DNA from 3 places in the Thalassotalea insulae genome. Region 3 is predicted to be linked to each of the others. Evidence: predicted binding sites of a transcription regulator. Region 3 holds the regulator's gene; each other region holds the start of a gene.

Region 1 (4,298 bases), 1.7 Mb from region 3:
GCCATAATAAAACACATAATAGTATTGATAAAAAAATGAATATGACTTTGCGGTTATACTCACTTGATAATATTTTGGGGTTACCGTAGTCTTTTCTGGTTTCACTCGATATCTGTTTAGTAATATCTGTCACAGAATAGGGAGCAATCGGGAGCACCTCAGATATCAATCGATAGCCTCTTTTAGGCACTGTTTGGATATAACGCGGGTTCTTTGCACCGTCACCTAGTACTTTACGTAGATTAGCAATCATTTTGTTGATGGCATTATCGGTAACAAGTGAGCCAGGCCACAATGCATCTAGGATATCTTGCCGAGAAATAATGCTATTGGGTTGCTCAACAAAAAGGGATAGCAATTCAAAAAGTTTAGGCTCTATCGCTACTTCCTGATCTTGGCGTAATAATCTTGTTTGTTTAGTGTCGAGGACGAACTCGCCAAATTGCTTCATAAAAGTTTGTTGTTATATTGAAAAATGCTTAACGAGCTTATCACACTGATAATTAAATATAAAAATGGCTAACGCCTGTTTAAGTTAGTTTTCTGATATTCACCTTTTCTTCATCTTTTTTCCCAACAATTTCATTACTTTTTCTAAGCTCTTAGCCACATTACTTACTTTCAAACAGTAATTAAAAAATAATGGAATTTTTATGATTAAACAGATAGTAATTTTTATCTTTGCGTTTTTGTTTGGCTTCAAAGATGTAAGTGTCAATGTTCGTGGTATTTCAATAACTGACGGAACCGCTTCTAATTTACTAGACGCCTCTTAGTTTTTATTTTACTTCATCCTCACAAAGTTTGCTGATCTGAGGTCTGACATATTTGTGTGCATTAGTGAAATTATATAACAAGAAAGAATTATTTGAATGACAATAAACGGAGTGTATTTGATGACAAAATGGTTGAAAAAAATAGGATTGGGAATTGGATTTTTATTCTCTTTTTTACTGCTGCTGGGATTTAGCTACGAACAACTTTCAAGAAGTTCAGCAGAGCGAGTGCATCAACAACCTGGGGAATTGATTGATGTTGGTGGCCATAAGCTACATATAGTGAAAAAAGGGAGTGGTGGGCCAACGGTAATTTTTGAGTCAGGACTAGGCTATAGTGGTCACCTTCCTTGGTTTAAGGTTCAAGAAGAAGTGGCTAAATTTGCTACTACTATATCCTATGATCGAGCTGGGCTTTTGTGGAGTGAGCGAGGTGAAAACCCTAAAACAGCATCGGCAATTGCTGCAGAGCTTAACGAGCTATTAACCAATTTAGGGCTGGAAAAACCCTATATCTTAGTTGGTCATTCATTGGCTGGTGTTATCCTTCGCCCATACGCACTAAATCATATCGAGGATGTTGGCGGTATGATTCTGGTTGACGGTTCACATCCAGATATGGAAGAACATATGTCAGCAAGGCTGAAGAAAGAGTTAATGTCGTCGCCACCGCCACCACAGCTTATAAAAGCAGCCGTTCATCTTGGATTAGCGCGATTTATGTTAGCCGATAACTTACAACCAAACACCAAAAAAGGCGATAACATTAATCAGGTAGTGACAACAATGCTTCATAAAAGCCTCACGGGATATGTTGACGAGATGACAAACGCAGAGCAAATGATGGCGGAAGTGAGCGATATGCGTGTCTTAGGTGATTTTCCACTAACGGTTATTACCGCGATATCTCCTGCACGCGTAGACAACACTGGTTTTGATGATGATCTAAAAAAAGAATTGTTAGACTTATGGCTAAGGTTACAAAAAGACTTACTGACCTTATCTAGCAACAGTACTCATGTATTAGCGCCTGATAGTGGTCACTTCATTCAGCTGGAACAGCCGGAGCTTGTTGTTGAAGCGATCCGTGAAATGGTGTCGAAGAAGTCTGGAGTAATAGGGACTAATAGGTCTGGTACTCAATTAAAAACCGAGCTTAATTAATAATCAATGACGAGAAAATAAATAAGACGCCTATCTTTAATAGAGGTTAGTCCCAATTAGGAGTCTTATTTTCTAGCTCTGCAGAAGTGCTTATAAGATCAGTGAAAAAATATGCATTAGTGATTGTGGTGGCGCGGGTCTATGCAGGATTTTTTAAAATAGAGCCGTATTTGAGTACTTGAAGCTCGAAATAAGGTTGTTGGAGTTTTAGGAGCTGCAATACATTACAACGCCTGTCAAAGTGGGCACATATGTGATTGTTAGCTTTGATTGAGTTCCATCAATTGCATCTGACATCCTCAAAGAACTTTACCAATCAATTTCTCTCCGTCCATTACCGAGACAATTTGCCAGTTTGAAATGATAGTGTTCATGAGCGAATCTCCGAGAATATTTTAAGCTCATGATAGGAAATATCGAATTAAAAACATAATGAAAGCGTGGATCTAATCCTGACTTTTTGCACTTTTACCGTAAATAATGTTAGCTTTTGATAATACTTTTCTTCATTAAAGCGATTAGCAATCAGTAGATTACCAGATAAGATTGAAAAATATTACCTACTAGTTTTCGTGTTTTACAAAATGTTCAGTTCAAAATTGGCTTGTAGCTTTTACACTGTGTCATTCTCGCGCTTAACGGTATTCTCGTTTTAAATGACGTTTTACACAAATGTGACGCCTATATATGACAGATTAATTTATTATAGACGTCTATACGTTTAGATGTTGACATATCTAGAAATCCAAGGCACATTAGTCGCTATAATGATTTACGTCTATGGTTATTCATAGGGTATAGCGCAACGACGACTAGGTAGTTAATATGCCAATAAAAATTCCAGATCAATTGCCTGCACTTCAAGTACTTGATAAAGAAAATATTTTTGTGATGTCTGAACACAGAGCAGCTAATCAAGATATTCGTCCGATGGAAGTGGCAATTTTAAATTTAATGCCGAATAAAATAGAAACTGAAGTGCAAATCTGTCGTATGTTGTCTAATACTCCATTACAGATAAATATTGAATTTGTTTGTATTCATAGCAATGAATCAAAAAATACTCCGAAAGAGCATTTAGACAATTTTTATTGTTTATTCGATGATATCAAACATAAGCAATATGACGGTTTAATTATTACCGGTGCACCATTAGCTCGTATGGCTTATGAAAAGGTAAGTTTCTGGGATAAAATATGCGAAGTATTTGACTGGGCTGAGCAGAACGTCACGTCTACTATGTTTTCATGTTGGGCAGCCCATGCCGCGTTATATTATCATTATGGTTTGAATCGTCATTTGCGTCAGCAAAAATTATCCGGGGTTTATTCGCATCAACCTGTAGATGCAAAAGAAGAGCTTACCAGGGGATTTGAAAACGTATTTTATGTTCCTCATTCTCGCTATGGCTTTATTGATAAGGCGGATTATCAGTCGATTGAACATCTGAAAATTATAGCCGAATCAGAGCAAGCTGGCGTATACCTTGCCGCCAGTAAAAATAAGCAGCAAGTGTATTTAACCGGTCACCCGGAATATGATGCCACAACCTTAGATGATGAGTATCACAGAGACTTAAAACAAGGGAGCGACGCGCAGTTACCGGAAAATTATTATCTTGATAATGATCCTGCGAATCCGCCATATAGCACATGGAGGGCTCACGGTAGTCTATTATTTACCAATTGGCTCAATTATTACGTTTATCAGATCACGCCTTATCAACTGGATGCTGATCATATTAAAGCGTTACATCCGGCAGTAGAGAAATAGTTTAGTAACTGGCTATCAGTTGCATTTAAAAGAGAAGTAGTATGAAAAAGTCAGCGCCCTATATTTTGCTCGAACAGCAGTTACAACAGCGGATTTTAATCCTAGATGGTGCTATGGGTACTATGATCCAGGCCTATAAATTTGAAGAGCAGGATTACCGCGGTCAGCGTTTTGCTGATTGGCATCTCGATGTCAAAGGTAATAATGATATGCTGGTGTTGACTCAGCCTGAAGTTATTAAAGCCATTCACGCCGAGTATCTGGCTGCAGGTGCCGATATTATTGAAACCAATACTTTCAATGCTACGACTATTGCAATGGCTGACTATGATATGGAACAACATAGTCGTGAAATTAATTTAGCGGCGGCTCAGCTTGCTCGTCAGGTGGCGGACGAATTTAGTGCCAAGCAGCCGGATAAACCACGTTTTGTTGCCGGAGTACTTGGGCCAACTAATCGAACCTGCTCTATTTCACCGGATGTCAATGATCCGGCATACCGCAATGTTACTTTTGATCAGCTTAAAGATGCCTATATTGAGTCAAGCAAAGCCTTAATAGAAGGTGGTTGTGATATTATATTAA
Region 2 (4,298 bases), 1.6 Mb from region 3:
AAGGTACTTTAATTTTTCAACAACAAAACGGTCAGTGGCAACCGAAACCAATAATGCACCAAGGGATCCCCGTTTACTATGCCGCCTATTTATTCAGTGCGTTTTGGAACGTTAATTGATTAATGTTGAGATGACACATCACTTATATCGGTATTTTCCACTTCTGGAAAATACCGCGCTTGAACTGGACGCAGGCTCAATTGCCGATGTTTTACATCAAATCAATCAACTGGCCCCCGGATTTACTCAATACATCCTTGACGATAACGGCGCTTTGCGCCGACACGTCAATATCAGTATCAATAATCAGCTATTAATTGACCGAAAAACCTTGTTAGATAAAGTACCAGACAACGCCAAACTCTATATTTTTCAGTCGCTCACAGGAGGCTGAGAAAATTAAAAACATTTCATCTCTACTCTTGACTGGTTTTGTTTAACACTTGCTGATCAAACGCCTGCTTAAGGTATGCTTCGTCCAGCGTTTTATGCCAAAGGTTAGATTTTTGGTCATTATCTCGCGCGATTTCACCAATGCGCCCCGGGTTATATTTTAATACGCGCTCAGTTTGATACAGGGCAATATCATCGGTGTACGCTTGCTCAGGTGAAATAATTTTCCAACCTTGGCGTCTAAGTTCATCCACCAAATCGCCAATAAACAAGGCGGTTATATCCATTTCATGGAGCAGTAACACATGTTTAGGTGAGCGGCCAAGGTAAGTGTTCGCCATTTGATCATAATATTGAATACTGGCCATCAAAGTTTTTACATAAAATTGGCGCATCCGCTCCATATCCAAAGGCTGGCCGCTTTTAATCGATTGCTGAAACAGTGTTTCAATGTACCAATCATAATTGTTCAAAGTGATATAGCCATTGCGATAACCGCGATCTTTTAATAGTGCGCGCATGCCGTTTCTTTTTTCTAAGGTATTGCCTTCTCTCAGATAAGGAAAGCGATATAACGGACTAAAGTTGCTAAACGGGCGTAACTGACGATCGGCACGTAAAAAATTATCACTATACTGCTCTAGCGTTAAACGATTAAAATCGGGATGGGTATCACTATGATTAGCGATAATATGACCTGCAGTATTATATGCATTAACTCGTGCCACCCCTTCCGCATCTAACCTGCTGGTGACAACAAAAAACGCCACTTGCTCCACCTGATGAGCTTTTAGGTTAGCAATCAGTTTAGCCGCTCGAGTTTTACCATCAAAATAACCCTTTGCGGCGCGCGGTGCATCATCAAAGGTCAGCGCTATTTCTTTACTGAAACCATCGAAAGATATGAACAGCGCAAACAATATCATTAGCGCTTTTAAGCTACTATTAATCGTCATTTATTAGTTTCCCTACTGATAAAAAGTACCCAAAAAAATAAGCCAGATAATTTTACAACTCGCTGGCTTATTTTATTAAATTAATATTATCAAATGCTATCAATTATACGACTAACGTTGCGCTAAGCTGTGATTTAATCGCTCAAACCCTTGCGTTAAATCTTCTATTAAATCATCCGCATCTTCTAATCCTATATGTAAACGGATCAGCGGATGCTGATATGGCCAACCGGTGGCAGTACGTAATCGACCAACATTAGTATTTGCTAAAATCAAACTTTCAAAACCGCCCCAGGAATAACCCATTTTAAAATGGTGCATACCATCGAGTAAGGCATTAACCGAGGCCTGATCGCCACGATTTAGCACAAAAGAAAATAACCCGTTTGAACCGGAAAAATCCCGCTCAAAATACTCATGTCCCGGACAAGATGAAAATGCCGGATGTAAAATTTTATCCACCTCTTCACGTTGCTCAAGCCAACGGGCAATTTTCAACGCATTCTCCTGATGTTGTTTTAACCGAACCCCCAAAGTGCGAATACCACGCATCGCAAGATACAAGTCGTCCGGCGACGTACATTGCCCCATCAAATAGCTATTTTCTCTTAAGGTTTCCCAGTATTTTTCTGTCGCAGTTGCGGTGCCTAACATCACATCCGAGTGGCCGACAATGTACTTTGTTGCCGCCTGAATCGAGATATCCACGCCATAATCAAACGGCTGAAAATTTACACCTGCGCTCCAGGTATTATCTAACATCACAATACAATCATGTTGATGAGCAGCTTTAGCAATACCTGGCACATCTTGCACCTCCATGGTGATTGAGCCAGGAGACTCTAAAAAGACGATAGCGGTATTTTCTTGGATCAGCTGCTCAATATCTTTACCTATTAACGGATCATAATAAGTGGTTTCAACGCCAATACGGGTCAAAACCTTATCGCAAAAGTCTCTGGTTGGCTCATAAGCTGTATCGACCATTAAAATATGATCACCAGCTTTAACAAAGGCTAAAATCGCATTGGTAATCGCCGCTGTGCCGGATGGATACAGCGCGCAGCCCGCTCCACCTTCAAGCTCTGTCATCGCATCTTGAAAAGCAAAAGACGTAGAAGTGCCGCGACGACCATAAAATAATACCTGCTCACCACGATGGGCAGTGGCATGTTTCATCTCTTTTACCGACTCAAACACTACTGTTGATGCTCGTTCCACCGGTGGATTTACTACGCCTCTCGTCCATTTTTTACTACGTCCGGCATTAACGATTTTGGTATCTTTTCTCATTAAACTAATTCCATTGACTTATTTAGATATCGTGACACTTTAGCATTCTAGCCATCTAAACATCTTTATTCGTTTTAATCAAACCCTAATCAAAAAAAGTGCGAGTGATTGTTATAATTTTATCAGCCTGCACATGCATTATGGTTATTAATATTAAAACATTTGTCTCGAAAACTGTTGTCACATAATTCACATAATTCAGTTTATTGATAAATAGTTGCTAGCGTAATAAAAGCACGCTTCATCAGCTTGGATGTCTATATTGAGCTTCCTCGCAAGACCTTACGCGTATTGCCTGTCTATCTAACAACAGTTCTCTGGCTCCTCATGAAAATGCTGTTGAAGCATTTACGTCAGCACACTTTTTAAAACAATGATTGCTGTTGATCAACAATCGCCGTAAACGACTCATTAATAAAAGGCAAAATGGCATCTGCAACAGTAGCTATCTGTTTATCAATATATAACTGATAATCCAATGGCGCGGTAACATAGCCCTTGGCCTGTGGCCCTGCTGTAGTTAAATAATATTCAATCCAGCCTTTACCCTGAAATTTTAACGGTTTGCCTTGTTGTTGATTAATAGCATCAGCTGCGCGCGCTGCTTTAATATGCGGCGGCACATTTTTCACATACTCACTGAGTCGTTTACGAATCCGTTTACGGTATACGAGTAAATCATCCAATTTACCGTCATAAGTATCTTGCACCACTTGCATAACATACTCTTTGACTGGTTCCTGGTTAAAGACTTTTAAATACAGACTACGTTGAAAGGTTTTTGCTAATTCGGTCCAGTCAGTTCTAACACTTTCCAGTCCTTTAAATATAATTTGAGTATCACCATTTTCCCGCACTAAACCTGCGTAACGCTTTTTGGTACCAACATCTAGCCCGCGAATTGTCGGCATAAAAAACTGACTAAAATGAGTTTCAAATTCAATTTCTAGCTCACTTTTAATATGAAATTCCGCCTCTAATTTTTGTTGCCACTGGCTATTGATAAATTCAGCCAATGATGCTCCAAGCGCTCGGCTTTGCTCGGCGCTTTTATCATTACCGACATGAACAAATATCGAATCAGTATCACCATAAATCACCCGATAACCTTTCGCTTCAATCCAGACTTGCGTCTGCTTTAATAATTGATGGCCACGTTTAGTAATAGAGCCAGACAAACGAGGATCGAAAAATCGGCAGCCGGTCGAGCCCAAGACACCGTAAAAGGAATTCATAATAATCTTAATTGCCTGCGATAACGCCGCATTGTTTTCTTGCTTTGCTTTATCCCGCTCTTGCCACAGATCTTTAATGATCTGAGGTAAAAAATGCTTATCACGTGAAAAATACGCACCATCAAAACCTTCAATAGCATCTTCTGGTGCTTTTAACCCCTCGATCATTCCCATAGGGTCAATATTAAATGAGCGAATAATACTGGGATATAGGCTCTTAAAATCCAACACCAGTACATTTTGATAAAGCCCAGGAATAGAATCCATGACATAGCCACCTGGCGAGACTAAACCTTTTAAACCATCACCAAGGTTAGGCGCGACATAACCTGCACGATGCAACTTAGGTAAATAGAGATTAGTAAAGGCTGCGACTGAACCGCCGATACGATCTAAAGTCAGCCCGGTTAATTGCGCCCGT
Region 3 (4,298 bases):
TAGGTATTACTAAGGCCTATACTACTCGTGTTGGTTCAGGCCCGTTTCCAACAGAACTTGATGATGAAATTGGTGAACACTTAGGCACTGTCGGTCATGAATTTGGTGCAACAACTGGACGCGAAAGACGTTGTGGTTGGTTTGATGCCGTTGCCATGCACAGAGCTGTTCAGATTAACAGTATCACTGGTTTTTGTTTAACGAAACTTGATGTTTTAGATGGCCTGAAAGAGTTAAAAATCTGTACTGGCTATCAAACTAAATCAGGTGAAGTGATCACTGTGCCGCCGACGGCTGCAGAAGGCTATGATGAGATCACTCCTGTTTATGAAACACTACCTGGTTGGAGTGATTCGACTGTTGGTGTGACATCTGTTGATGCCCTACCAGAAAATGCCAAAGCTTATATTAAGCGTATTGAACAAGTTACCGGTGTACCAGTGGATATTATCTCAACCGGACCAGATCGTAACGAAACTATTATTTTAGTGAATCCGTTTGACGAGTAGTTAATCATTCAATGTTATTGAAAAACCGCCTGTTGGCGGTTTTTTTATATTTATTTTTTGTAATTTATATTGAATACTTTGCTGATTATTTATGCAAAATAGCATGGTTTTCGCTTTTTATCAGCTGCTATCGTGTGAAAGATAGCGGCATGTTAGCCTCTTTTTTTCTTTATTTTTCATAACTTCGTTTATCTTCTGCAAAAATCAGTGTTAATGATAATGAATATTATCGACATCTATTTGCAATGCTATGCAATGGCATTGGCGCTAATGCTAGTAAAAATGCAGGGTTTAGCCGATCAAGCTGCTTGAATTAACGATAATAGTTAGGCTATTATCTAAAATAATAATAAAAAGAAATAAGCATCATTAAATATATAACCAAATTGGTATAACGCCCCTAGGACAGACTAATGACAGACTTTAAACAACAAGCGCTTGATTATCACCAGTTTCCGTTACCCGGGAAAATTAGTGTCGAACTGACCACTCCTGCTGAAACCAGTCAGGATTTATCTCTTGCCTATAGCCCTGGAGTTGCCGAACCAGTGCGAGCGATTGCGGAAAACCCTGATGATGTTTATAAATATACCGGTAAAGGTAATACCGTCGCTGTGATAACCAATGGCACCGCTATTTTGGGCTTGGGCAATCTAGGTGGGATGGCGTCTAAGCCGGTGATGGAAGGAAAAGCATTATTATTTAAGCGCTTTGCTGGTATTAATTCATTCGATATTGAAGTGAAACATAAAACCCCTGATGAGTTTATTAATACTGTGGCTAATATCGCTGATAGTTTTGGTGGTATTAACCTTGAAGATATTAAAGCGCCGGAATGTTTCGTGATAGAAAAAGCGTTAATCGAGCGTTGTAAGGTACCAGTATTTCATGATGATCAACATGGTACCGCGATTGTTACAGCAGCCGGAATGATCAATGCGCTGGAAATTCAGGGCAAAGAATTAAGACATGCTAATATCGTTTGTATGGGCGCTGGAGCAGCCGCTATTGCCTGTATGGAGCTGCTAATTAAATGTGGTGCTCAGCGTGAAAAGATTTATATGTTAGATACTAAAGGGGTGATTCATACTCGTCGTGATGACCTGAATGAGTACAAACGCTTATTTGCTAATAACACCGACAAACGAACGTTAGAGCAAGTGATTGACGGAGCAGATGTTTTTGTTGGGGTTTCCGGACCGAATTTATTGACGGCTGAGCATGTTACGATGATGGCTAATAATCCGGTAATATTCGCTTGTTCGAATCCGGACCCTGAAATCAAACCTGAAGTCGCGCTGGCAGCCAGAGATGATGTTATTATTGCCACTGGTCGTTCAGATTATCCAAACCAAGTGAATAATGTCTTATGTTTTCCATTTATTTTCCGTGGCGCATTAGACGTAAGAGCACGAACCATTAATGATGAAATGAAAGTTGCCTGCGTTCATGCGATAAGAGAATTGGCGAAAGAACCGGTGACTCAGGAAGTGGTTGATGCCAGTTGTGAGCAAGCACTTACTTTTGGTAAGGACTATATTATTCCAAAACCTATGGACTCTAGATTATGTGCTCGGGTGGCCAGAGCCGTTGCTCAGGCTGCCGTGGATTCAGGTGTTGCGGCGTTGGAAATGCCAGAAAATTATATGCAGGAATAGCTGTGGAAATGAAGGAAAAGGCACTAAAGCCTTTTCCTTTTATTGATTATTCGTCGTCGATTTCATACTGACTAAAATCAGTTACGCCATTTTCCGCTAATATTTTTCTGACACTTGCCGGTAATTTTTGCTCATTATCTTTTGCCAAATCTTGATCATCCGGTAAAGGCTGACCAGTAAAAGCATGCAGAAAAGCCTCACAAAGTAATTCACTATTAGTTGCATGTCTTAGGTTATTAACTTGTCGACGGGTCCGTTCATCGGTTAATACTTTCAAAACACGCAAAGGTATTGAAACGGTGATTTTTTTTACTTGTTCACTTTTTTTACCATGCTCGGCGTAGGGGTTTATATATTCACCATTCCACTCTGCCATGAATTACCTCTATTTATATTTTTATTCATTTATCGCATTATCAGGCTAGGCTATGATAACGCAAGGTATCAGGTATAGATTTTACTGGTTAACGCTTGCTAGTCAATAATGAATGTGTAGAAGTTTAGATGTCTAAAGTTCTTGACCCCTATATTTAAAACATTTAGACTTTTGGACGTCCAAACATCTATTTGGTTTTGGCATGATGCGATATTAACCTAATTGGAGCATATGATGGCAGCGAATAAATTATCGACTACCGCAGTAAGAGCAGGCATAAATACTGATGAACACTATGGTGCGGTAATTCCGGCTATTCATCTTTCTAGTACCTATGCGCTCAAGGGGTTTAATGAAAAACGTCAATTTGATTATTCGCGCACCGGAAACCCAACCCGTGCAACTTTTGCCAGTGCAGTTGCAGAGCTAGAACAAGGTGCTGTTGGTATTGTTACAAGTACGGGTATGTCCGCGGTTCATTTGTTATGCCAACTACTAAGCACCGAAGATACTGTCGTTATTCCACATGACTGCTATGGTGGCAGCTATCGATTGTTTACTCATTTAGCAAAACGTGGTCAATTTAAGTTAATTGTCGTCGATCAAAATGATCCTCAGGCATTAGCGGACGCATTAGCCCATCAGCCTAAATTGGTGTTAATAGAGACGCCAAGTAATCCGTTATTACGCATTGTAGATATTGCTGCTGTGACAAAAGCAAGCCAAGAGGCAGGCGCTTTGGTTGCTGTTGATAACACCTTTTTATCGCCGATATTACAACAACCGCTATTATTAGGCGCTGATATTGTTTTTCATTCCACCACTAAATTTATCAATGGTCATAGTGATGTTGTTGGTGGGGTATTAGTCACTAAAGAACAAGCTCTTGGTGAAGAGCTAGCGTGGTGGGCCAATTGTATCGGCATTACTGGTAGCGCCTTTGATAGCTATCTTGCATTACGTGGCCTGAAAACCTTGCCGGTAAGGATGAAACAACATCAGCAAAATGCAGAGGCTGTTGCGCAGTTTTTACGGGCTCATCCGGCTATTGACGCTGTTTATTACCCAGGTTTTGTTGATCATCCAAACCATGAAGTTGCGAAAAAACAACAAGCTGATTTTGGTTCTATGATGAGTTTTGAAGTTAAAGGTGGGATCGACGCAGTTAAGAAGTTATTTGATCATCTATCCTTGTTTACCTTAGCTCAATCGCTAGGTGGTGTTGAAAGCTTAATTAGTCACCCATCGACTATGACCCATGCTGGAATGGAATTGTCTGCTCAGATTGAAGCAGGGATCACTCAGTCGCTAGTGCGTATTTCTGTTGGTATCGAAGATATTGATGATATCTTAGTAGACCTTGAACAGGGATTAGTCGCCAGTCAACAAAGTTAGCTGTTAACCAGCATATTTAGTAAAGAATTCGAGAAATCATGAATCAGGTCAATGTAGTAGAGCAGTTAACTGCGGAGCGCAATCAATTAGCTAAGCAAGCGGTACATGTGCACAAATTTGGTGGCAGTAGTTTGGCAACAGCACAATGTATTGAGCGGGTCGTTGATATTATTCGTCAGCACTGCCAATTAAATGATTTAGTGGTGGTATCCGCTAATGGTGATACCACAGATGCTTTGTTTGCTACTTATCAGTTAGCGCTGGAGCGTCAGGATACCCTGACATCAGCAATCGCACAGTTATATCAAGCTCAGGTTGAGCTGATTAAAAGTTTGTTATCTGCAGCGACTGCTGAGCGTA

The links. Region 3 encodes MetJ, which represses methionine synthesis genes. Its sites were predicted from a motif close to TAGACGTCTAGACGTCTA; they were not measured.
Region 1: a site for MetJ is predicted at 2,647-2,664, ahead of QQK06_RS15165 (homoserine O-succinyltransferase). Genes of this name have one in related genera too.
Region 2: a site for MetJ is predicted at 2,691-2,708, ahead of QQK06_RS00365 (cystathionine beta-lyase). Genes of this name have one in related genera too.

What each region holds. Positions count from the first base shown of each region.
Region 1 covers NZ_BSST01000001.1:3,348,259-3,352,556, forward strand. The annotation lists gene QQK06_RS15155 (winged helix-turn-helix domain-containing protein) at 1-451, opposite strand, end outside; gene QQK06_RS15160 (alpha/beta fold hydrolase) at 897-1,940, shown strand; gene QQK06_RS15165 (homoserine O-succinyltransferase) at 2,766-3,713, shown strand; gene metH (methionine synthase) at 3,755-4,298, shown strand, end outside.
Region 2 covers NZ_BSST01000001.1:54,692-58,989, forward strand. The annotation lists gene QQK06_RS00350 (hypothetical protein) at 1-119, shown strand, start outside; gene QQK06_RS00355 (ubiquitin family protein) at 116-394, shown strand; gene QQK06_RS00360 (polysaccharide deacetylase family protein) at 417-1,349, opposite strand; gene QQK06_RS00365 (cystathionine beta-lyase) at 1,461-2,642, opposite strand; gene QQK06_RS00370 (DNA polymerase II) at 3,008-4,298, opposite strand, start outside.
Region 3 covers NZ_BSST01000001.1:1,631,058-1,635,355, reverse strand. The annotation lists gene QQK06_RS07480 (adenylosuccinate synthase) at 1-509, shown strand, start outside; gene QQK06_RS07475 (malic enzyme-like NAD(P)-binding protein) at 923-2,167, shown strand; gene metJ (met regulon transcriptional regulator MetJ) at 2,214-2,543, opposite strand; gene metB (cystathionine gamma-synthase) at 2,778-3,938, shown strand; gene metL (bifunctional aspartate kinase/homoserine dehydrogenase II) at 3,977-4,298, shown strand, end outside.